DNA from 3 places in the Paenarthrobacter sp. NPDC090520 genome. Region 2 is predicted to be linked to each of the others. Evidence: riboswitches for the same ligand, from Rfam matches in the RefSeq annotation. Region 2 holds a riboswitch; each other region holds the start of a gene.
What was found. A riboswitch is a leader RNA that binds a small molecule or an ion and turns the genes downstream of it on or off. The one in region 2 is predicted to bind thiamine pyrophosphate.
Positions count from the first base shown of each region.

Region 1 (7,949 bases), on a different contig from region 2:
ACCGTACCGTCGGGTACGGGAAGGACCAGGGTTTCGCCGTTCTTGCCGCCGCGCCAGTCCCCCATGCCGGGGCCACCGTTGGTAGCGTGGCGGTGCGGAGCGTGGTGGTAGTCCAGCAACGTGGTGGTTTGCGACGACACACGGAGGATGACGTCGCCACCATTGCCGCCGTTGCCGCCGTCGGGTCCGCCGAGTGGCTTGAATTTTTCACGCTTGACGGAAACACAGCCGTGGCCGCCGGTACCGCCTGAAACGTGCAGGACTACCCGGTCTACAAAGCTCGCCACGTCTATCTCCTCTGTCGCTGTAAACAGCGCGAATGCCATGTCCGGCGCACACCGGGCGCCCCGAACGATTGTAATGCGGTTAAAAGAACGGTGGAGCGGGCCTTTTGGGCCCGCTCCACCGGTTCAGAACGTGTTGTTACTCTGCAGCTGCAGCAGCAACGATGTTCACTACGCGACGGCCGCGGCGAGTACCGAACTCAACCGCACCAGCCTGGAGTGCGAACAGGGTGTCGTCGCCACCGCGACCCACGCCTGCACCGGGGTGGAAGTGGGTTCCACGCTGGCGAACGATGATTTCGCCTGCGGAAACTACCTGGCCACCGAAACGCTTGACGCCGAGGCGCTGTGCGTTGGAGTCACGACCGTTGCGAGTGGAGCTCGCGCCTTTTTTGTGTGCCATGTGAAATGCCTGCCTCTAAATATGTGGGGAAACTGAAAATCTGAACTGCGTAAGGAAAGTTACGCGATGCTCGTGATCTTGATCTTGGTCAGTTCCTGACGGTGACCCTGGCGCTTCTTGTAGCCGGTCTTGTTCTTGAACTTCTGGATGACGATCTTGGGACCACGGAGGTCCTCCAGGATCTCGGCCGTGACCTTCACCTTGGCCAGGTCCGCAGCAGCGGAGGTGACCTTGTCGCCGTCAACCAGGAGCAAGGCGGGCAGCTCAAGCGTGCTGCCGGCTCCACCGGGGACGCGGTTCAGCGTTACGTAGTCTCCAACGGAAACCTTTTCTTGGCGGCCGCCTGCGCGGACAATCGCGTACACCACTGGGGTACTCACTTCTCTCGACGTTTCTTACTAAATTTGCGTGCGGAACTCGAACCGGAATCAGGCCTGGTTCACGCTGTGCCTCAACGCCGTGGACTCCAGATCGAAGCCCGCGAGTCATCCCGTGAATAATTCCAGGGGGCATAACCCAAGTGTTGGCGTAAGCACCGAAGATCAAGATTACGCTAGTTCGACCCTCGGCTGCAAATGAGGCCGGGTCCGGAAGCCACCGCGTGACGCTAGTCACCAGTAGGAACGGACTTTCCCGGCACCGTGCCCATACAGCCTACAGGCTCCGGGACACTTTGCCGGGAATTCACCACTTCGACGCGCGGGCGGCCTTTACGCGTGCAACCGCGGGGCGTCAAAGAAGGCCGTCTCGTAGCGGCACGAATGGGCGAAAGCCTCCACCATGGCGGCCCGGTCGTGGCTGGAGGCGACGACCGCGGCCGCGGCCGTAAAGCCGATGGCCTTGCGGGTGGCCTCGGCAAAGTCTTCATCGGCGTAGGTCTTCAACCAGTCCGCATACGCGTGCTCCGACGGGGAACCTGCTGTGACGTAACTTGCGTGGAGCCGGTGTCCCACCTCGGCGTAGAGCCAGTAACAGGGCAGGATGGCCGCGAGCAGCACACCGTAACTTCCAGAGGCCGACGCCGCCAGAAGGTGGTCCACGTAGGCCTTGGTGACAGGTCCGGTGTGGGTTGCGGCCTCCCGCGTGCTCAGCCAATTGCGGTGCAGTTCGGATTCGACTTCGAGGCAGAGCTGCGAGGACCTGGCCCAGAACAGCTGCTCTTCCTCGGTGGGAGCGAGGGCACCTGCCCGTGCCAGCACCCGCGAGTAGCCGTTCAGGTAAAGGGCATCCTGCGCGAGGTAATAGTTGAACTGTGGCTCGGGAAGGCTGCCCGACTCCAGCCCCTGGATGAATTCGAGGCCATGGATGGCGTCCAGCTCAGGTGCCGCTTCCTCCCACAGGCGGGCGGCGAAAGCCCCCGGGCCTTCGGCCTGCTGTGCATGGTGGAAGTGGTTGATGGGGCCACTGCCATGGCCCACCTCCAGCACATCCGCGGTGGCCAGGGCCTGCAGGAGCCAGGGTTTGACCTCCCGCAGCGACGCTTCCCAGTCTCCCGTCCGCGCCTGGACCGTAGCCAGGGCCGAGGACAACGAGCAGCCCGTTCCATGGCTGTTCTTCGTCTCCACCCGTGGCCCCGCCACCGAGACAAGGTCCTGCCGCAGCAATCCACTGGTATTAACGAGCGCATCGGGACACTCGGCTCCCGCCAAGTGTCCGCCCTTCACCAGCACGGTGTTTCCACATTCGGCCGCGAGCCGCTTGCCTTGTTCGAGGGCAGTGGACCAATCCGTCGCTTCCGGCTCGCCCAGCAGCATGGCGAGTTCAGGAATGTTGGGGGTGATGAGGTCCGCCACCGGCAAAAGGCTGCGCAGGGCGGCTTCGGCGGATTCCCGGAGGAGGCGGTCACCACTGGTAGCTACCATCACCGGGTCAAGGACCACGACGGCGGGGCGCACCTCCTCCAGCCAGCGACGCACCTCGCCAATCACCTCGGCGTCTCCCAGCATCCCGATCTTGACGGCGTCGATGGATACGTCGCTGCTGATCGCCTCAAGCTGCTGCCTAAGGAAGTCCACGGGCGGAACATGGACGGCGGTGACGCCCAAAGTGTTTTGCGCCGTGAGCGCCGTGACCACGGCCATTCCGTAGCCGCCGTGGGCGGCAATGCTTTTCAGGTCTGCCTGGATTCCAGCGCCGCCGGAGGGGTCGGAGCCCGCGATGCTAAGGACGCGCGGGGTCCGCCGGCCGGTGTTTGCGACGGCGTAGACGGCTGATTTCAACGATGAAGTCATGAGGGACATCCCTTCGCCGGTGCTAACCGGACAGGTTCAACGGGTCTGGATCTCAGCCCGGCCCAACGCCTGGCACCCCGTGTCAGTGACCAAGCCTAACGGACGAAGGGTCCGGCAGGAGTTACTGCCGGACCCTTCGTCGGTTACATGACGTTGGCAATGCCTAGAGTTCCGAGGCCGGAACCCCCACGCCGAGGATAATCGGCTCAGAAGCAGCGGACTCCCTCTTGGCCTGCTCCTGCGGCGCCTTGGCTTCATGGGCCGCTCCCCCACCGGTGGACGCGGACACCTCATGGTGCTCTACCGTGGTCTCGTTGGCGGCACCCTGCGCCCGGCTGGCGCTGCGGTTCCGGCGCCCACGCCGGCCGCGGGCACGACTGGACGGATCGCTTTCCTCCGCAGGATCCTGCCGGGAGGGGACGGTTTCCGCGGGAGCAGCAACAGTGGCAGCGGGCCCAGCCTGGCTTTCGACAGCCACGGGACCCCCACCCAGGTGGGAGAAAGCCTCAGCCAACAGGTCCAGAGTCATGGCAGGCTTCTCCGAAGCCGGCTCCTCGTGGTGTTCCACGAAGGGCAGGGCAACCTCTTCACCGCCAAACCGGAGCACCGGCGTGGCACGCGGGGCGCCCTCGACGGCGCCCGAATCGGGCACCTCATCAGAATGCTCTGCGCCAGCCCCGGTTGCGGCGGCGGCCGCCGCACGTGCTTCTTCCTCGGCCCGGTGAACCTCGTCGTCGTGCAGGTGGGCAGCGTGCGCTGCGGCGGCGATCGTGGCCAGGGCAGCCCTGGTGGCCTGGGCCTTGGCCTGCCGTGCCGGATCCACTGGCTCCGGAGCCGGCGTCGAAGGCGCAGGCGAAGCTGCGGTGTGGACCGGCGTCGAGCTCTCTGCCGGCTGTCCCCCGCCCTTGCCGCGGCGGCGCTTCCGCTCAGTCCGGCTGGAAGGCTGCTGCTGGGTTTCCGTGTGCGGCCGGTGCTGCTCGGCGGCAACAGCGTTTGCACGACGGTGCTCAACAGGTTCGTCGTGAGTCACCACGCCGCGTCCGGCACAGTGCTCGCACTGCTCGCCAAAGACCTCGAGCAGGCCTGTGCCCATGCGCTTGCGCGTCATCTGCACCAGGCCAAGGGAGGTCACTTCCGCCACTTGGTGCTTGGTACGGTCCCGGCCCAGGCATTCCACCAGGCGGCGCAGCACCAGGTCCCGGTTGGATTCGAGCACCATGTCGATGAAGTCGATGACGATGATGCCACCGATATCGCGCAGGCGAAGCTGGCGGACTACTTCCTCGGCGGCCTCAAGGTTGTTCTTGGTGACGGTCTCCTCCAGGTTTCCACCGCTGCCGGTGAACTTGCCGGTGTTGACGTCCACCACAGTCATGGCCTCGGTACGGTCGATCACCAGGGATCCACCCGACGGCAGGAAGACCTTGCGTTCCAGGGCCTTGTGGATCTGCTCGTCGATGCGCCATGCCGAGAAAATGTCCTGGTCCTTGGTCCACTTCTCGAGCCGGCCCACCAGGTCCGGCGCAACATAGGTGACATAAGCCTCAATGGTGTCCCAGGCATCATCGCCGGAAACGATGAGCTTGGAGAAGTCCTCGTTGAAGACGTCACGGACCACCTTGATGGTCAAATCGGGCTCGCCATAAAGCAGCTCGGGTGCCAGGACCTTCGTGGAGGAGGCCTGGCCCTCAATCCCCTCCCACTGGGCGCGGAGGCGGTTGATGTCGTGGGTCAGTTCCTCTTCCGAGGCCCCTTCGGCTGCCGTACGGACAATGACCCCGGCGTTCTCCGGCAAACGGTCCTTGAGGATCCGCTTGAGGCGGTTGCGCTCGACGTCGGGCAACTTGCGTGAGATGCCCGTCATGGAACCGCCGGGAACGTACACCAGGTAGCGGCCCGGAAGGGAAATCTGGCTGGTCAGGCGTGCACCCTTATGCCCGACGGGATCCTTGGTTACCTGCACAAGGACGGAATCACCCGATTTCAGGGCGTTTTCGATCCGGCGCGGCTGGCCCTCAAGGTTGACGGCATCCCAGTTCACCTCGCCGGCATAGAGGACCGCGTTGCGGCCACGTCCGATGTCAACGAACGCTGCTTCCATGGAAGGCAGCACGTTCTGTACCTTGCCCAGGTACACGTTGCCGATCAGCGAATCCTGCTGGGTCTTGGAAACGAAGTGCTCGGCAAGGACGCCGTCCTCCAGGACACCGATCTGGATCCTGTCGTCGCGCTGGCGCACGATCATCTGCCGGTCCACTGATTCGCGGCGGGCAAGGAACTCGGCCTCGGTGATGACCTGGCGACGGCGGCCCGTCTCGCGGGACTCGCGGCGGCGCTGCTTCTTGGCCTCAAGCCGCGTGGAACCCTTGACGCTGGCCACGCGGTTGGAACTTGTGGATTCCGAGATGGGCCGCGGTGCGCGGACACGGGTCACCGTGTTGGGCGGATCATCGTCCGATCCGCCGGTCAGTTCAAGGTCCTGGTCGCCACGGCGGCGGCGACGACGGCGACGCGAGGTGACGCCGTCTTCAAGGGGCTCGGCGGCCGGCGACTCGTCATCGTCCGCTTCCTCGCCGGACTCCTCGGCCCCGTTATCCTCACGGTCCGATGCGCGGCGGCCACGGCGGCCACGGCTCCGGCGCCGGCGGCGGCTTCCCGCCTCCTCCAGCTCGCCGTCACCGGTGTCCTCAGACTCCTCAGCGGTCTCTTCAGTCTTTTCCTCGACTGCCGGACGGACCACTGTGCTGAGGTCGGGCGCCTGGAAGATCATGGACGTGATGGAAACGGGCTCCAGGAAGAGCGCCGAAGAACCGGGGGCGGCGTCTGCCTCGGATTCTGAGGACTCTGTGGGGGCTTCTGCGCTGGCTTCCGGTTCGGCGGCTGCGCCGCCTGCCGGGGTGGTAGTCGGCGTTGCTTCTGCGCCGCCGGCGGGGGTGGTGGGGGATTCCGTCGCGGCTTTCGGTTCCGTGGCTGGTTCGGCGGCTGCGCCGCCTGCCGGGGCGGTGGTCGGCGTTGCTTCTGCGCCGCCTGCCGGGGTGGTGGCGGGCGTTGCTTCTCCGCCGGCTGCCGGGGTGGTGGTCGGCGTTGCTTCTGCGCCGTCTTCCGGGGAGGTGGCGGGCGTTGCTTCTGCGCCGGCTTCCTCGGTGGTGGCCTCGGCTTCTGCCTTGGGTTTCGCAGTCCGACGACGGCGGACCGGCTTTTCCGGTGCGGGTTCGGCTTTTACCTCGGGCGCTGATGCTTCGGAGCCGGCTTCTGCTGCCGGCTGGTCCTCTGGTTCGGCGGCGTCGCCGAGGCCGGGGAGGGTTTCGGCCGGATCGGCCTTCTTGCGTGCGCGGCTGCGTCGGGCCGGGGCTTTGGGGGCTTCTTCAGGGGCGGCGGCGCTTCCGGCCTCAGGGGCGACGACTGGTTCGGCCGCGGCGTCCGTGGCTTCCTCCGCTACCGCTGCTACGGGCTTTGCCGTCGCTTTGCGCGGCGCGCGCGTGGTCCTGGCGCGGGTGGCCTTCTTGGGCACCTCCGCTGCTTCCGTAGAAGCTGCCTGATCATTAACGGCTACAACCTGGTCATTATCCATATGTGGCAACACTCCTGCCCCAGCGACGCCGCCACATCCAGCGCCCAGTGGGGCAAATATTGTCAAAACCCGCAGGCGTTGACAGAAGTCGGTAGTATTCCTTCCGGTTCGCACCATCATTGGGGTGCGGCAGCCCTGGAAGGCCAGTGTCTCAGTTCTGGAACCCGTTGTTCTGCTGCCACAACCAGGTGCCGTCCATTGTCATGGCGGGCCTACCAAGGATCGGCTGATCCAGGCATGCCCTGCTCACGCTGGCGGTCTTGGGAACAAGTCACCGGACCGGAGGACGAATGTGGATCGACTCCCGGCCATGTTCATTCTCTCATACCCCTACACATTCGAGTGGTAGGAAGGTGTGTCGATCTCCCCTTCGCCGCTGCCCGGAAGCTGGGCGCCACCTTCAGCATGCGGGGTTAGAATCCTCCCAAGAGCCCTTCCCGGCGACGCCGGGCCATCTGCCGAAAAGGATCACATCCGCGATGCCAAGCACCGCCAAGGGAAACCTGGACCACCAGACTTCCGTCCCCGTCGAGGCGCGGGACCCCCAACCGGACACGCTGCCGGCGATGGTTCGCAACCGGCCCTTTGGCTGGCTGCTGCTGGTCACCGGCGTCATTGGATGGCTGGCCTCCGGGGCACTGGTCCTGGAAAAGCTCCAGGTGCTTCAGGACCCCAACCACATCACCGCGTGCGACGTGAACCCATGGATCTCCTGCGGCACCGTCATGAAGACCTGGCAGAGTTCCCTGTTTGGTTTCCCCAACATGTTCATTGGCATCGTTGCCTTTGCCATCATCATCACCACGGCCATGGGGCTCCTCTCCGGAGCCAGGTTCGCCCGTGGTTACTGGATCGGACTCCAGGCCGGCGTAACGCTGGGCTTCGTCTTCGTCATCTGGCTGTGGTCGCAGGCCTTGTACGCAATCAACGTCCTTTGCCCGTTCTGCATGGTGGTGTGGGCTGTCATGATTCCCATGTTCGTCTGGGTGACCATCCGCAACCTGAGCACCGGAGTCATCAAGGCTCCTGCAGCGCTGGTCAAGCTCGTGGCCGATTCGGGCTGGATCATCGTCGCTTTGCTCTACGTGGCCGTCATTGCAACGATCTTCTTCGCTTTCCTCCACGTCTTCGCCGGGACCTCCGGCTACTAGGATTCAGCTGTAGAAACGCAGAAGGTCCCGTGTTCCTTTGGACACGGGACCTTCTGCGTCGTACTCCTGGCTTTACTCGAACCAGATCTTGATTTCGCGTTCGGCAGACTCAACGGAGTCAGAGCCGTGAACGAGGTTCTGCTGGACAGCCAGGCCCCAGTCGCGGCCAAAGTCGCCACGGATGGTGCCCGGGGCTGCCGTCGTGGGATCGGTGGTGCCGGCCAGCGAACGGAACCCTTCGATCACACGGTGGCCTTCGAAGACTGCCGCCACTACGGGGCCGCTGAGCATGAACTCAACCAGCGGCTC
Region 1 covers NZ_JBIVXM010000002.1:57,957-65,905, reverse strand. Annotated here, with positions in the region: gene obgE (GTPase ObgE) at 1-287, opposite strand, end outside; gene rpmA (50S ribosomal protein L27) at 424-687, opposite strand; gene rplU (50S ribosomal protein L21) at 747-1,055, opposite strand; gene thiD (bifunctional hydroxymethylpyrimidine kinase/phosphomethylpyrimidine kinase) at 1,398-2,918, opposite strand; TPP riboswitch at 2,910-3,008, opposite strand; gene ACIQTZ_RS02930 (Rne/Rng family ribonuclease) at 3,082-6,489, opposite strand; gene ACIQTZ_RS02925 (vitamin K epoxide reductase family protein) at 6,969-7,640, shown strand; gene ndk (nucleoside-diphosphate kinase) at 7,713-7,949, opposite strand, start outside.
Region 1: another riboswitch for thiamine pyrophosphate. It lies ahead of thiD (bifunctional hydroxymethylpyrimidine kinase/phosphomethylpyrimidine kinase); the one in region 2 lies ahead of thiO (glycine oxidase ThiO).

Region 2 (7,949 bases):
TCCTTGCCTTCGATCCGCTGCAGGACCGGGATGCCGAAGCCGAGGGTCTTGCCCGTACCGGTCTTTGCCTGGCCGATGATGTCGTGGCCCCCCAGCGCCACAGGCAGCGTCATGGCCTGGATGGGGAAGGGGTGGGTAATCCCGGCATCGGAGAGGGACTCCACAATGTCCGCACGCACATTGAAGTCGGCGAACGATTTTTCTTCGATCTCGTGGGGCGTCTCATCCGAGGTGATCGTTTCCTCGGGTTCGATTGATTCGGTTCCGGTGGAGTCCGTCAGGACTTCATGGGTGTGCAATTCACTCACAGGGAGTTTCCTTATTCATTTGGGCATTGGCGCTGCATGCTCAACGGCGGCGGCGAAGCCGTACCGGAGCACGAACGGGCGCGCAAGCAATTCCAGTGGAAGCCGATCGCGGGCTATCTAAGTACTGGCACTGGTGACCAGCGGGCACATCTCAAGATCGCGTAGGGGCGGGCTTGTTGAGTTCAAAAATTAACTGAATCAACGACCGGGCATCCATTACTACAGGCCAAGTCTATCCTCTGGCCGTCCCAAACCCCGGATCGGCACCGTGGCGGCTTCACGCGACCAGGGCGAAACGGATTTCCCTGCTGGCAATATCGGCCTTCACCAGCCTCACCCTGACCTGGGTGCCGGACTCAAGCTCACCGTCGCACCGGGCCGTGATGGCCGGTTCCTGGATCTGGATGGTGCCGTACGGTCCGTTGCCGTTCCCGTTGCCGTTTCCGTTGGATGGTTTGGATCCGGAGATCACCACGGCATCGAATTCTTCACCGATGTGGTTGGCCACCAGGGCAGCCTCCACCGTGTCCAGGGCCAGGCGTTCCAGCTTCCCGGCCAGTTGGTCCGAGGACGCCATGATCTCCGGGAGCGTAGGAAGTGCTTCGCGGGCCCATTGAGGGATGTCGTGTCCGCCGCTCAGCGCTTCGCAGATCACCAGGACAAAGCGGTCGATCAGGCGGCGAAGCGGAGCGGTGGTGTGTGCATACGGCGCCCCGATGGCCGATTGGATGACATCCTCCGGGACCTCGCCATCGAATGGCGTGTACCCGGCGCCCCGGAACAGCGTGCCTGCGGAGTGCAGGATGGCCAGTTGCTTGGGATCGGAAGCATCAAGGGTACGCAGGTACTCGCCATAGGTGATGTCGCCGTCCCACGGTTTGCCCAAGGCCTGGGTTTGCCGCTTGAAATGAAGCAAGGAGCGCTCGTCCGGCGCGGGCATGGTGCGCAGGATCCCTACCTTGCCGTCGAGCATCATGCGGGCCGCGGCCATGCCCGTCATGAGGGAGATCTGGGCGTTCCAATCCTCCACGGGAAGCGAAGGGGCAGCCACAATCCGGTACCCGCCGCCACCAGTCGCCTGGACGATCTCCTGCTCAGGCATGTTGAGGCTGGCACCACCACGCTTGCGTTCCAGCTCCACTCGTTTCAGTCCGACCTCCTTCAGCAGTTGGAGGACAGGAAGGGCCGAGCCGGAATCTATCTGCTCCTGGGCACCCTTGTAGCTCAGCTTCGCGCGGCTCCGGACCTTGGCGCGCGCGACGGAGACGGACACGACGTCCGCTTTTGCATCAAGGTCGAAGTCCCACACGAACGCCCCGCAATCCTGCCCGGCCAGCAGGCTGCCGGCATGCTCGCTGATCACCTCCGGGTGGAGGGGAATCCGGCCGTCGGGAGCGTAGTAGGTCTGGCCGCGCTGCCTGGTTTCCGCGTCCAAGGCTCCATCGGGCACAACAAAAGAGGGGACGTCCGCAATGGCGTAAAGGACTTTGTAGCCTTCGCCTGAATGGTCGATGAAAAGGGCCTGGTCCAAGTCGGTGGAAGTGGCGGGATCAATGGTGACGAAAGGAACGTCGAGCAAATCCCGGGCGGGGAGTTGATGGTGTTCAACGGCCGCGCGAGCCTCAGCCAACGCATCGCCGGGGTACTCGCCGGGCAGTTCCAGCTCGGTCCTGAGCGCAGCCAGGGACTCCGCGAGCTGGTCGGAAGAATCGTCGACGTTGGGCGCTATCCGATGATGTGACACGAAAGTCAGACTAGCCCGAATTCGACGGATAGTCTTGGAACATGGGCACCTCCACAGGCCGCAACGACTCCCCGGGACAGCTCGCCGCCGGGCTGCTGGGTGCCATGGCCTACGGGGAGTTGTCCGCCTTTGGCCGGTTGTCCTCCGACTCCCGGTTGGCACCGACGCTTCGCGAACGGGCCATGCTGGCGAAGATCGCTGTTGGCGCCTTCGGAAACTATGCCGTGATCAGTGGCAGGCTCACCGAAATGGGGAACGACCCTGAGGACGCCATGCTCCCGTTCCAGGGTTCGTTCGACCATTTCCACGAGCGGACCCCGCCGGGAGACTGGTTCGAGTCGGTGACGAAGGCTTATGTCATCGACACCGTATCGGCGGACTTTTACCGAACGGTCGCCGGGTTCCTCGATTCCGGGATCCAGCATTTCGTCCAGCAGGTTTGCTCGGCCGATCAAGCTACCGAAGCCCTGCGGATCCTGCTGCGCCGGGCCCTGCGGGATGACCCCCGGCTGGCTTCGCGGCTCTCGCTCTGGGGCCGCCGGATTGTGGGGGAGGCCCTCACCCAGGCCCAGCGGGTGGGCTTGGAGCACCCGGACCTGGGACCACTGTTGCGCGATGGACACGGATCCCGTGCCGCAGTCCATCAGCTCACCGCAGAGCTGGCCGAACGGCACGGGCGCCGCATGACGGGGCTTGGGCTGACGGCCTAGGCCGCGTCGAGCGCCGAAAGCAGCGCCCGCGCGGCCGCCGTCGGGTCCTCCGCCTCGGTGATGGCGCGGACCACCACGATGCGGCTGGCACCGGCGGCAACTACTTGCTCCACATTTCCAAGGTCAACCCCACCAATGGCGAACCAGGGCAGGTCCACCCCGGCTTGTTTTACGGCCTCCGCGGCATATGTGACCAAGTCCAGCCCCACAGCAGCGCGGCCCGGTTTGGTGGGTGTCGCCCAGAGCGGGCCTACGCAGAAGTAGTCCAGGCCACCAGGTCCCTGGGAAGCGGCCACAGCCGCGTCCACCTGCTCGGGCGAGTGGGTGGAGAGGCCGATTGTTTCCTCGACCGGGAGCAGCTCCCGGGCCGCCCCCAAAGGGATGTCCTTTTGGCCGATGTGGAACACCGGAGCCCCGGAAATACGGGCAACATCGGCGCGGTCGTTGACGGCCCAAAGGCGTCCGTGGCGGCTGGCAACCTTGTTCAGGACCTCCAGCAGTTCCAGTTCTTCGGCAGCCTCGAGCGTCTTGTCGCGGAGCTGGATAATGTCCACTCCGCCCTCGAACGCGGCGTCCACAAAGTCTTCGAAGTCGTCCTGCCGCCGGCGGGCGTCGGTGCACAAATACAGGCGGGCAGGGGAAAGGAGATCAGGCTGGGTCATGCAAACCAGAGTAGTTCCTCTAAACTGGGCACGTACTGCGGGAGCCGCGACGATCGTCTTTATGACTGTCCGGCTGAGAGGGCTTCAGCGCCGACCGCTTGACCTGATCCGGCTAGTACCGGCGTAGGGAAGGGAATCCATGGCACAAGCCATTCACGCAGACGTCGCCGTCATCGGCGGCGGCGTCATTGGACTCGGAATCGCGCATGAGGCGCGACGCCTGGGCCGTTCGGTGGTCCTCATCGATCCGGCACCGGCAAGTGGAGCAACCTTTGCCGCTGCCGGCATGCTGGCTCCCGTCAGCGAGCTCCATTACCAGGAGGAAGATCTCCTGGAACTCATGCTGGAATCGTCGCGGCGCTGGCCCGCCTTCGTGGACAGCCTCGCCGGGTCGAGGGAAGCCGCCGGATACCGCACGACGGCGACCATCGCCGTGGGTGCCGACGCCGCCGACCGCCGTGCGCTCGCGGACCTCCGGGCAGTCCAGGTGGCTGCGGGACTCCAGGTGGAGCCACTCCTGCTGAGGGATGCCCGTGGGCGGGAGCCGTTGTTGAGTCCGCAGGTATCCTGCGCGTTCCACATACCGGCGGACCATCAAGTGGATCCCCGCAAGCTGGCGGCGAGGCTTCTGGCCGGTTTGGCTGCCCACTGTCCCGCCGATACCAGTTGGATCGAGGGGACCGATTCCGGCTTCCACCTCCGGGAAACGGCCGTCCGCCTGCTCTGGGACGAAGGACGCGTAGCCGGCGTTGAATCCAGCAGCGGCAGGCGGGTCTCGGCCAAGGAAACAGTCCTTGCCAATGGCCTGGACGCTGCAACCGTCAACGGCCTCCCGGAGCAGCTCCATCTCCCGTTGCGGCCGGTCTACGGGGACATCCTCCGGCTCCGTGTCCCGGAATCCCTGCAGCCCCTTGTCACGTCGACCATCCGCGGAATGGTGCGGGGTGTGCCCGTCTACATCGTTCCCAGGGAGGACGGGACCGTGGTAGTCGGGGCCACCCAACGCGAAGACGGATTGTCTGCCAGTTCCAACGCCGTCTCGGCCGGCGGCGTCTACCAACTCCTGCGCGATGCCCAGGTCCTTGTGCCCGCCGTCGCAGAACTGGAACTCCTCGAAGCGACAGCCCGCGCCAGGCCGGGAACTCCGGACAATGCACCGTTGCTGGGACGGGTGGCCGGTGCCGGGGGGGAGGTCCAGGGCCTGATTGTCGCCACGGGCTTCTTCCGGCACGGAGTTCTCCTGACGCCCGTGGCTGCGGCCATCGTGGGCGGTTTGATGACCGGCCCGGCCGATCCCAGGTGGTCACGCTTCAGGCCGGACCGCTTTGCCCCGCAGGGAAGTGCACCCGCCATCCATACCTCCGCTCATACCGGACCATTCACCAAGGAATCAGCATGAACATCAAACTCAACGGAGCAGACCACGCAGTAGTGGACGGCGCCTCCGTCAGCACCCTCGTGACGTCCGTCACCGGCCGCGCACTGGACCACCGCGGACAGGCGGCCGACGGCGGCAAGTTGGGCGTCGCCGTCGCACGCAACTCGGAAGTGGTGCCGCGCAGCCAATGGGCCGCCACGGACCTCGCCGAAGGCGATGAACTGGAACTCGTTACCGCAGTCCAAGGAGGCTGAACCATGACCACAACAAGCACTGAAACCCGGATTGACCCGTTGGTCATTGACGGTGTTGAGCTTTCGTCCCGTCTCATCATGGGAACGGGAGGCGCTCCCAGCCTTGAAGGCCTCGGAGCCGCACTCCTGGCATCCGGGACGGAACTGACCACCGTGGCCATGCGGCGCTACTCTCCAGCGGAGGCAGGGTCGCTCTTCCAGCTCCTGGTGGACAACAACATCCGGGTGCTCCCCAACACTGCAGGCTGCTTTACGGCCAAGGACGCGGTGCTGACGGCCGAACTGGCCCGCGAGGCATTGGAGACCGACTGGGTCAAGCTTGAGGTCATCGCGGACGAACACACGCTCCTTCCCGACGCGGTGGAACTCGTGGAGGCCACGGAACAGTTGGTGAACCGGGGCTTCAAGGTCTTCGCGTACACCAACGACGATCCGGTGCTGGCCCTGCGCCTGGAGAACCTTGGTGCCACCGCCGTCATGCCGCTTGGCGCGCCGATCGGAACAGGCCTGGGTATCCTCAACCCGCACAACATTGAGGTCATCGTCTCCCGCGCTTCTGTTCCGGTGGTCCTGGACGCGGGCATCGGCACGGCCTCCGACGCGGCGCTTGCCATGGAGTTGGGGTGCGACGCCGTCCTCCTGGCCACCGCCGTGACCCGGGCCCAGAACCCGGCCCTGATGGGTGAGGCTTTCAAACACGCCGTCCTGTCCGGCCGGTTCGCCCGTCAGGCCGGACGGATTCCCCGGCGGGAGCATGCCCTGGCGTCCTCTGCCATGGAGGGCCGCGCAGAGTTCCTCTGACGTGGAAACACGTGTGGCCACCGCCCAACGGCGGTGGCCACACGAGTTTAAGGAACCGGAACTTTATGGGACCGGAACGTCCGGGACTGCCTAGAGGCGCAGGGCCTTGGTCAGGGCCGTAGTATCCCGCGAGGTGCGCGTACGGCCCAGGTAGACCACGGCGCCTGCCGCGGCAGCTGTACCCAGCACGATGGGCAGCACATAGGGAATCCACGTCAGCCCAGGCTGGTAGCCCAGGCCGGCCGCGATGAAAGCCACCCAGGCCAGTGCGCCGATGCCCAACGAAACTCCGGCCGGCAGGGCAATGCCGTACTTGCCGTGCCGTTTGTCATTTGCCCACACCAGGAAGCCGGTGGCGACAGTCGCAAACGCAACAACGACGAGTGAAAGCATGGGGACTCCTTAGCGGCAGTAGTCAGGGCAAAGTGTCAGAGGGCGCCGAAGCCCACGCGCCGGACTTCTTCGGCGCCGATTTCGACGTAGCCCAGGACGCTGCCGGGAACGATCACCTGGCGGCCCTTGTCGTCCGTCAGCCGCAACTCGGAACCCTTGGAGAGGGCGTCCGCAACGAGCTTGGCGACCGCGTCAGCGTCCAATGCGGATTCGAGCACAATTTCACGGCCGACGTTCTGAATGCCGATCTTTACTTCCACAGCAAGGCCTCCAAGCCAATCAAGAATTAGGTCAGTCCTTTATTTGTAGCCTAGGACTCTTTGGGGAATCGACTGATTCCGCGCCAAGCTAAACGATAGATCAGATCGCTGGCCACATCGAGATCCAGATTTCCGTCCGTTTCAAGCCAGTAACGCGCGCTGACCTGGGCCATTCCGGCCAGCCCCCGGCCCAGGAGCTGGGCCTCGAGCGGGGGTAGCTTGGTGTCCTCGGCAATGACATGGGCTACGGCATCGGCGAAGGTCTTGTTGAACGTTTCCAGTCGGGAACTCACATCGGGATCGTTAATGAGGTCCGATTCAAAGACCAGCCGGTGCGCTTGGTCGTCGTCCGCGATGAACTTGTAGTACGCGCGCATCACGGCCTTGACGCGCTCCTTGTTGTCCGAGGTGGAATTCAAGGCGGTGAGCATCAGTTCGGTCAGCGCGGCGAGGTGGCTGTCCAGGAGCGCCATGTACAGCTCCCGCTTGGAGGGGAAGTGCTGGTAGAGCACCGGCTTGCTCACATGGGCGGTCTCAGCGATCTCATCCATGGCGGCACCGTGAAAGCCGTTGGACACGAAAACTTCCAGGGCAGCGTTGAGCAATTGCGCGCGGCGTTCGTCCCGCGGCAACCTTGCTGAGCGCGGTGAACCAGTCCGTTCCTGCTTTGCTGCTGCCCCATCGTTTGCCCGTGCGCCGTCAGCCACAGTCTGCCGCCTTTCCTTTGCAGTTATGACCACTGTACCGGTGGGTAATATGACCGGGCGGCATCGGCAGGCATACATTGGGGTATGGCCTCAATTCTTGCCGCCCACACTGCGCCCGCGGTCCTGCCGCCCCTCGTTGAACCTGCCGCCGGACTGTCGCCGGCCGAGGTGGAACGGTACTCCCGGCATCTCATCATTCCGGAAATTGGAGCCCTGGGCCAACGCAGGCTTAAGAATGCGAAAGTTCTTGTCATAGGCGCCGGTGGGCTCGGTTCGCCGGCCCTCCTGTATTTGGCCGCAGCGGGCGTCGGTACGTTGGGAATTATCGACGACGACGTGGTGGACCTCAGCAATTTGCAACGCCAGGTGATCCACGGAGTCAAGGACGTTGGCATCCCCAAAATAGAATCGGCGCGCAACGCCATTGCCGAACTCAATCCGCTGGTCAAGGTAGTGCTGCACAATGACCGCCTTGATTCCTCGAATGCGTTGGACCTCTTTGCGCAATACGACCTCATCCTGGATGGCGCGGACAATTTCGCAACCAGGTACCTCGTTAATGACGCCGCCGCGATCCTGGGCAAGCCCTATGTTTGGGGTTCCATTTTCCGGTTCGACGGACAGGTAAGCGTCTTTTGGGGCGAGCACGGCCCTACCTACCGCGACCTGTACCCTGAAGCGCCGCCAGCGGGCTCCGTGCCGTCCTGCGGCGAAGGCGGTGTCTTCGGCATG
Region 2 covers NZ_JBIVXM010000001.1:168,145-176,093, forward strand. Annotated here, with positions in the region: gene ACIQTZ_RS00905 (DEAD/DEAH box helicase) at 1-308, opposite strand, end outside; gene ACIQTZ_RS00910 (RNB domain-containing ribonuclease) at 586-2,052, opposite strand; gene ACIQTZ_RS00915 (ferritin-like fold-containing protein) at 2,094-2,762, shown strand; gene thiE (thiamine phosphate synthase) at 2,759-3,424, opposite strand; TPP riboswitch at 3,452-3,571, shown strand; gene thiO (glycine oxidase ThiO) at 3,564-4,823, shown strand; gene thiS (sulfur carrier protein ThiS) at 4,820-5,056, shown strand; gene ACIQTZ_RS00935 (thiazole synthase) at 5,060-5,857, shown strand; gene ACIQTZ_RS00940 (hypothetical protein) at 5,948-6,250, opposite strand; gene ACIQTZ_RS00945 (DUF3107 domain-containing protein) at 6,286-6,510, opposite strand; gene ACIQTZ_RS00950 (TetR/AcrR family transcriptional regulator) at 6,561-7,217, opposite strand; gene moeB (molybdopterin-synthase adenylyltransferase MoeB) at 7,302-7,949, shown strand, end outside.

Region 3 (7,949 bases), on a different contig from region 2:
GCGAGGGACCCCAGCACAAAGCGGTGCGGCAACCTGGCCTTCTGCGCCAGCGCGTCCGCCAAGTCCGTCGGGTCGGTGCACGTCATCAGCAGGATTGCCGGCAAGGCGATCGCCAAACCGCGCAGCATGAAACCGAGCCCCAGCTGGAGGGAACCTTCGCTGATGGACCAGAGTCCGACGTCGAGCAGTACAGCGCCGCTGTCCGGCGCCACGATCGCGGTACTCCAGCCGCCGATCGCTGCCGCGATGATGAGCGGCCAGGCCCGGACCCACAGAAGCCGCACCGTCAGCCCGGCCAGCGGGAACAGCGCGAGCTCTGCCACCAGCGCGATCGACGCCGAGACCCAGTCGATGGACAGGGCCAGCACCATGGAAATCAGGAAAACGGCCACGAACTTTGCCAAAGGGTTGGCCCGGGTCAACAGGGCATGGTTGCCGCTCAGGCTCAAGGTCTCCCTCATGACGCACCAGCTTCCTGCTTCTCTGCCTGGTTCGCTGGCGTGAGGTGCAGTTCCGCGCCGCCAAGGACAGCGCTGAATTCCTCGTCGTGGGTCACCGAGACTACGGCCGTTCCTTGGTCCAACAGCTCCGACAGGAACGAGGCCAGTTCGGCCCAGGTATTGGCGTCCTGGCCGAAGGTTGGTTCATCGAGCACCAGCACTTGGGGATGTGCGGCGAGGACCGTCGCCACGGACAGCCTGCGCTTTTCACCGCCGGACAGGGTATAGGGATTCGCGTCCACCAAGTGCGTCAGCCGGAGCCGCTCAAGCAGTTCGTCCACGCGTTCCTCGCCGTGGCCCAGATGCCTGGGGCCGAACATGAGCTCGTCCAGGACCTTGCCCGTGACGAACTGGTGCTCCGGTTCCTGGAAAACGGTGCCGATTCGGGAGATCAGCTGGTCTGCTTTCCACGCGAACGGATCGATCCCGGCGCCTTGGGAAAGTTCGACGGCGGCAGACACCTTGCCGTGCACCGGCGCCAGAAGGCCCGCCATCGTGAGCGCGAACGTGGACTTGCCCGCGCCGTTCGGACCCGTGATGGTCAGTGCTTGTCCGGCCCTGACCTGCGCGGTAACCCCGGCTTGGACCGGCACGGGCGGGATGCTCTTGAAGCCGCGACGCCGGGGCTTTTCCCGGGACACAGCCAGGTCTTGCGCTGCCAGGAGCAACGGTGCCATCTCGGGGACGAGGGTCCGTGCACGGGTTCGTGGAACATAGCCGGGAACCCACACGCCCGCATCAATGAGCATGGTGCGGGCCTCGGAAAGCACGTGGTCCGGCTGCCCGTCCAGGAGAACCCCTCCGCCGGGTTGCAGGACCACGATCCGGTCAACGAGGTCCTTCCAGACCGATACCCGGTGCTCCACCACCACCAGGGTTGCACCGGTCTTGTCCAGGCAGCGGCCAACGGCGTCGCGGACTTCCAGCACGCCGGCCGGGTCCAGGTTGGCTGTCGGCTCGTCCAGGAGGAGCAGCCCTGTCCGCATCGCCAGAATGCCGGCAAGCGCAAGGCGCTGCTTCTGCCCGCCGGAGAGTGCCGCCGTCGGGTGATCCAGCGCCAAGCCGCCATCTGCAGCGGTACGCAACCCGACGTCGTCGAGCGCCTCATGGACGCGCGCCCAAATCTCTGCCCTCGGAACGGCGAGGTTCTCGGCACCAAACGCTGCGTCGTCGCCCACGCGGGACAGGACCACCTGCGTTTCCGGGTCCTGCTGCATCAAACCGGCGCGGCCCCGCTGTTCGCGCGGCAGTCCGCCGTCGATCAGCAGGGAGCCGGTCTCGTCCGAGTCGTCTTCCTCGTCGCCCAACACCCCGGCCAAGGCGTGCAGGAGCGTCGACTTGCCGGCTCCGGAGGGACCCAGCAGGAGCACGCGCTCCCCGGGTTCGATCCGCAGGTCCAATCCGTGGATGGCAGGGGTGGACCGTCCGGCGTGCCGCCATCCCCAGCCCTCGGCCGAGATGGCGGCGGGCCGGCCGCTGTTTGTGGCGGCCATCAGTTGAAGACAGGCTCCGACGCAGCCTTGCGGGATGCGAAAGCGCTCAGCACGCCGGTCTTCGCCAGGCCGCGCGTGGCAACCCAGGAGAGGGCACCGGCGATGATCGCACCGGAGATTGTGCAGAATGCGATGTAGGCCAGTTTGTCGACGGCTTCGTAGGCGATGTTCCAGCCCCACGGGAGGAAGGAATCATTCAGGCCGCAGAAGAGGCCAGCGCCCGCACCCGCGAGAAGCGAGGTGGGCAGGTTGAACTTCTTGTAACGGAACGCTGCGAACACCAGCTCGGCGCCGAGGCCCTGCAGGATGCCGGAGATGAGCACCGTGGTGCCGTACTGGGAGCCCATGATGAGCTCGCCGGTGGCGGCCACGGCCTCGCAGAACAGCGCCGCACCGGGCTTGCGGATGATGAGCATGCCCAGCACCGCCGGGATCATCCAGCCGCCGGCGATCAGGCCGGTGAGCGGCGGGTAGGCCGCGTTCATGGGGATGGATACGATTGCGGCGCCCTGGGACCATGCCCAGAAAATCACGCCGCCGGCGATGGCGATCAACGCTGCCACCACAATGTCTACAACGCGCCAGTTGTTACTGGTCTTCTTCACGCTTGCCGTGGTCATTTCTTTGCCTCCTGAGGTTACAGGAGGGGAAAGTGCTCCCCGGATACCCCGGCTGGCTCACGCCGCCCTGGTCCGGACACTCTGAGAAGCTCGACTCCCTTGCGCCGGTACTAACCGGATCAGGTTCGAGGGTCTGCGGCTGTCCGCACTCTCAGCGCCCTCGCGTCTCCTGCATCGCTGCAGGTTCGACGGCGGCGCTCCCCTGTCGTTATCAATCTGCCCTTATGGGCGAGGTTCAGTTTACACCTGAAGGGGTTTGCGGGGTCATGGAGCGGGTCATAAATCCGTGCGGGGCCGCTCTCCGCCCCGTTCCCCGCCCTTGGGGTCGCAGACCGGGCCGCACAACGTAGCTGAGACAATGGCAGCATGACGGAAACTCCTGGCCCAAGCCATCCTGACGCAGCCAAGCCAGTTGCCGAAGCCCGCCTTGCAGCCAGCGTGATCCTGCTCCGCGATACGTCTGCAGGGCTGGAGGCCTTTGTCCAGCACAGGGTCTCCACCATGGACTTTGCGGCGGGCATGGTGGTGTTCCCCGGCGGCCGCGTGGACACTGGGGATTACGAGGGCTGGGACTACGCACCAGAGCTTCTGGAACGACATGCCAAGGAGTGGCGGCTGAGCTCAATCGCCACAGCAGAACCGGATTCCTCCGCGGCCAGCAGCCAAGCATGCAGGAGCTCCGGCACTGTTCTCGCCGCCGCCATCCGCGAGGTCCAGGAGGAAGCCGGCCTCACGTTGGATCCGGCCGCCCTTCGGCCGTGGGCCAACTGGATCACGCCCGTGGACATGCCCAAGCGCTTCGACACCTACTTTTACGTTGCCAAGCCTGCCCAGGACGCCGCACCGCAACACCAGACCACTGAGGCCTGGCAGTCACTGTGGATGCCCGTTGACGGAATCCTGTCCGCGGAGGCTGAGGGCAAGCTGCAACTCATGCCGCCCACGTACTACCTGCTCAGGGAAATCTCCCGTTTCGACTCCGTTGATGCCATGTGGACCGCGGATCATGAGGTGGTTCCCGTGCTGGCACCACCGGGCTCCCTTGCCGCCTTCCTCAAGGAGAGGGCGAGCCGGGGCTAAGCAGGATCCGCCGGGTTGTTGAGGTTAGGCTGAAGGCATGAACTTCTTCCTCAAGCTTCTGGGCGCAGGCGTGAGCCTCGGCGCGGGTTTCCTTGGCACCAAGCTGGTCAACAAGGGATGGGAAAAAGCCACGGGCAACAAGCCGCCCAAAGGCAACGATGATATGGAGACGAGCCTCCGCTCAGCGCTGACGTTCGCCCTCATCTCGGCGTTTGTCAGCACCCTCATCCAGGTCCTCGCCAGCCGGGGTACGCAGCGCGCCATCGCCCGCTTCGCCAAGTCCCAGGACATCGTCTAGAACCAACGCGGGGTCACTCACGGCCCATGGCGGACGTCCGGATGGGCCGGAAGTGACCCCGCGTTGCCCTAGTCCTCCGAACGCCCCTCGGCCGCACGCTGCACCACGGCTTCCAGCTCGTCCTTGGTGAGCAATTCACGGTGCCCATGCTTGGTACGGTAGGCCGAACGCCCCACCATGTGGGCCGCAACGGGTGCCGTCAGCAACTGGAAGATCCAAGCCACCAGCAGCACGGGCCACACCCACCAGGTGCGCATCTGCAGGCCGATCGCGGCAAGCATGAGGAACAAGCCCAACACCTGCGGTTTGGTGGCCGCGTGCATGCGGCTCATGAGGTCCGGGAAACGCAACAACCCGATGGCCGCACCAAGTGACATCAGGGCGCCCACCACCAGGAACACTGCCGTAACGGCGTCGATCACGAGGTCCACGCCGGTTGCATCAGGAGTCATTGGCCTGTCCCCTTCGCTCAGCCACGAACCGGGCAACGGTCACCGATCCGATAAATCCGATCACGGCCAAGGCAACCAGGAGCATGAGGTTGTTCAGGTGCCGGTTGACCGCCATATCCACCGCCAGCGCAGCGCCAAGGATGGCCAGGAGTACGTCGGAAGCGAGCACGCGGTCCAGCAACGACGGCCCAACGGCGATCCGGATGATCGCCCCGGCCGCGGCGAGGCTGAGGATCACAGCCGTGACAATGAGAACCAGTTCTTTCACAGTGAGGCTCCTTCCATGCCCGGGGCTTCAGCCCGAAGGGCTGCCACTTCCTCGCGGGTGCCCATGATCCTGATCAGTCCGGCTTCGATGTCCTGTACTTCGTGCCGGATTTTCCGCACATCTTCCTCTCCGTAGATGTTGAGCGCGTGCAGGTAGAGCGTGGAGGTGGAGCGGTCCACTTCCACCACCAGCGAGCCCGGGATCAGGGAGATGACGTGGCCGGTGGCCGTCACCATGAGGTCGGCATGGCTCCGCAGCGGAACAGCGACGACGGCGCTGCGCACCTTGGGTCCTTTGACCACGGCCAGGTAGAGGACCAGGAAGCTCGCTGCCACCACTTTGCCGAGGAACATGAGGGCGAAAGGAATGGCGCGGAGGATGTTGAAGCGGCCACTCAGTTCAACGGGGGGCAAGTAGAACAGCTTGGCCACCACAATGGCGATGAGCGCGCCGAACAACAGGTTGCCGGGGCTGAAATCCCGCCACAGGGCGCCCCACACAATCACCAGCCAGATCAGCAGTGGGAGTTCGGTGCGGAAGGAGATCGGTTTGCGGCTCATTTGGCACCGCCTGTCTGCACCGCGGCGGGCACCGGAGCGTTATCACCCAGGACGGAGTGGATGTAGGCCGAACGGTCGAGCATGATCTCGGCTGAGCCGCCGGACAGCTGGAAAAGCGGTCCGGCGAAGACAGTCAGCGCTACACCGAAGACCACCAGTCCGGCCGTCGAACCCACCATGGTCCGGGGAAGGACACCGGCACGGCCGGGCGTCAGGAGCACCGGATCCGGGTATTCAGCATCCTCGGGCTTGCGCCAGAAGGCCCTGTTCCACACGCGGGCGATGGCGAGCAAGGTCAGGAGGCTCGTGACCACGCCGCCCACCACCAGGATGATGGCCAAGGGCGTGCCTAGCTCGACACCTGCTTGCAAGAGGCCAAGCTTCCCGAGGAACCCGGAGAACGGCGGGATGCCTGCCAGGTTCATGGCCGGGACAAAGAACAACACGGCAAGCAGCGGGGAGAGCTTGGCCAACCCGCCCAGACGGTCGATCGAGGACGAACCTCCGCGCCGCTCGATCAAACCCGTGACCAGGAACAAACTGGTCTGGACGGTGATGTGGTGCGCCACGTAGAACACCGCGGCCCCGAGCCCCGTTATGGAGGACATCGCGAGGCCGAACACCATGTAGCCAATGTGGCTGACCAAGGTGAAGGAAAGCAGACGCTTGATGTCGCTCTGGGCCAAGGCACCGAGGATGCCCACCACCATGGTCAGCAACGCCACGATCATCAAGGGCGTGTTCAGGGTATCCCCTGGGAACAGGAGCGTTTCAGTGCGGACCATCGCGTACACGCCCACCTTGGTGAGCAAGCCGGCGAACACCGCGGTGACCGGCGCGGGTGCGGTGGGATAGGAGTCGGGCAACCAGAAGGACAACGGGAACACGGCGGCCTTGATGCCGAAGGCCACCAGCAACATCACGTGCAGGAGGTTCTGTGTGCCTTGGTCCAGCTCAGCAAGCTTGATGGCCAGGTCTGCCATGGTGATGGTTCCGGTGGCACCGTAGATCATGGCGATCGCGATCAGGAACAGCACCGAGGACACCACGGAAACCACCACGTACGTCACGCCGGCCCGGATGCGGGGGCCCGTTCCGCCGAGCGTCATGAGGACGTAACTCGCGGTCAACAGGATCTCGAAGCCCACGTAGAGGTTGAAGAGGTCGCCGGTGAGGAAGGCGTTGGAAACACCCGCCACCAGGATCAGGTAGGTGGGGTGGAAGATGGAGACCGGCGCTTCCTGGTCGCCATCGGCCATGCCCTGGCCGGTGGCGTAGATCAGGACCGCGAGGCTCACCACCGTGGACACCACGAGCATGAGCGAGGAGAACTGGTCCACCACCAACACCACGCCCCACGGCGGCAACCAGCCACCGAGGGTCACTGAGGTGGTGCCACCGTCCCACACAGAAATCAGCAGGAAGGATTCCAGGAGCAACGTCAGGCTCAGGATGCCGATGCTGACGGCGCGTTGGGCGGCAGTGTGCCGGATCAACACGAAGGCCAGTGCGGCACCGAGGATGGGGAGAAGGACAGCGAGCGGTGACAGGTTAGCGAGATTCACGCGCTGCCTCCTTCCCGGCTCTGGGCCGTTTTGGGGGTTTCCGTTTCTTCCGGGTGCAGCCGTTCTTCCGGAGTGGACGGGGTGATGGCGAACTCCGAGGTTTCCAGCGGCACAATGGCGTCGTCTTCGGCGTCGAAGCTCGGCGTCTGGGCGACGCGACGGTCTTCGATGTCGTCCTGGATTTCATCCTGCCGGGCCAGGGCCCACGTGCGGTAGATGATGCCGAGCATGAACGCGGTCACCGCGAAGGAAATCACGATCGAGGTCAGGATCAGGGCCTGCGGCAACGGATCGTTGTACGTTCCGGGGTCCGTCTCTTTGGTGAACAACGGCGCCAGCCCTGCGTAACCACCGGTGGTGAGGATCAGGATGTTGGTGGCGTTGGCCAGGAGCATCAGCCCCAACAGCACGCGGGTCAGGCTGCGTTCCAGGATGAGGTAGATGCCGCAGGCGTACAGGACGCCCATGACGATCAGCAAGGTCAGGTTGATACTCATGCGTTACCCTTCCCGGCCGCGGCGGTCTCTGCGGCGTCATCCTCTGCGATGGGCGCGCCCTTGCCTTCAAAGTGCTCGTCGATTTCCGCGCCAAGGCTGCGGAGGACGTCCAGCGCCAGCCCCACCACCACGATGTACACACCGATGTCGAAGATGGTTGAGGTCACGAACTTAATGTCTCCGAACACGGGCAGCCAGAACTCGATGATGGCGCTCTGGAACACCTGTCCGCCCAGGAAGAGCGGCACCAACCCGGAGGCAGCCGCCGTCGCGAGTCCCGTTCCCAGCAGGGTTCCGGCACTCACCGTCGCGGCTTCGCTCAGCTCGAAGCGGCCACCCGCGAGGTACCGGATGGTCAGTGCCAGGCCGGCGGTGAGGCCGCCTGCAAAACCACCGCCGGGCAGGTTGTGGCCGGCCAGGAGGAGATAGATGGAGAACACGATCATCGAGTGGAAGATGAGCCTGGTGACCACCTCGAAAATGATCGAGCGCCGCTCGGGAGCCAGGGTCCGGCCGGCTACAAGCCAGGCGTCGCGGGTAACGTCGCTGAACTTCCGTGCCACAGCCAGCGTGGCGCTGTCGCGGGAGTCACGTTCGACGTCGGTGCGGCGCCCCA
Region 3 covers NZ_JBIVXM010000025.1:22,855-30,803, forward strand. Annotated here, with positions in the region: gene ACIQTZ_RS21280 (energy-coupling factor transporter transmembrane component T family protein) at 1-461, opposite strand, end outside; gene ACIQTZ_RS21285 (ABC transporter ATP-binding protein) at 458-1,993, opposite strand; gene ACIQTZ_RS21290 (ECF transporter S component) at 1,993-2,613, opposite strand; TPP riboswitch at 2,692-2,827, opposite strand; gene ACIQTZ_RS21295 (NUDIX hydrolase) at 2,980-3,693, shown strand; gene ACIQTZ_RS21300 (DUF4235 domain-containing protein) at 3,731-3,991, shown strand; gene mnhG (monovalent cation/H(+) antiporter subunit G) at 4,060-4,443, opposite strand; gene ACIQTZ_RS21310 (monovalent cation/H+ antiporter complex subunit F) at 4,433-4,711, opposite strand; gene ACIQTZ_RS21315 (Na+/H+ antiporter subunit E) at 4,708-5,271, opposite strand; gene ACIQTZ_RS21320 (Na+/H+ antiporter subunit D) at 5,268-6,836, opposite strand; gene ACIQTZ_RS21325 (Na(+)/H(+) antiporter subunit C) at 6,833-7,333, opposite strand; gene ACIQTZ_RS21330 (Na+/H+ antiporter subunit A) at 7,330-7,949, opposite strand, start outside.
Region 3: another riboswitch for thiamine pyrophosphate. It lies ahead of ACIQTZ_RS21290 (ECF transporter S component); the one in region 2 lies ahead of thiO (glycine oxidase ThiO).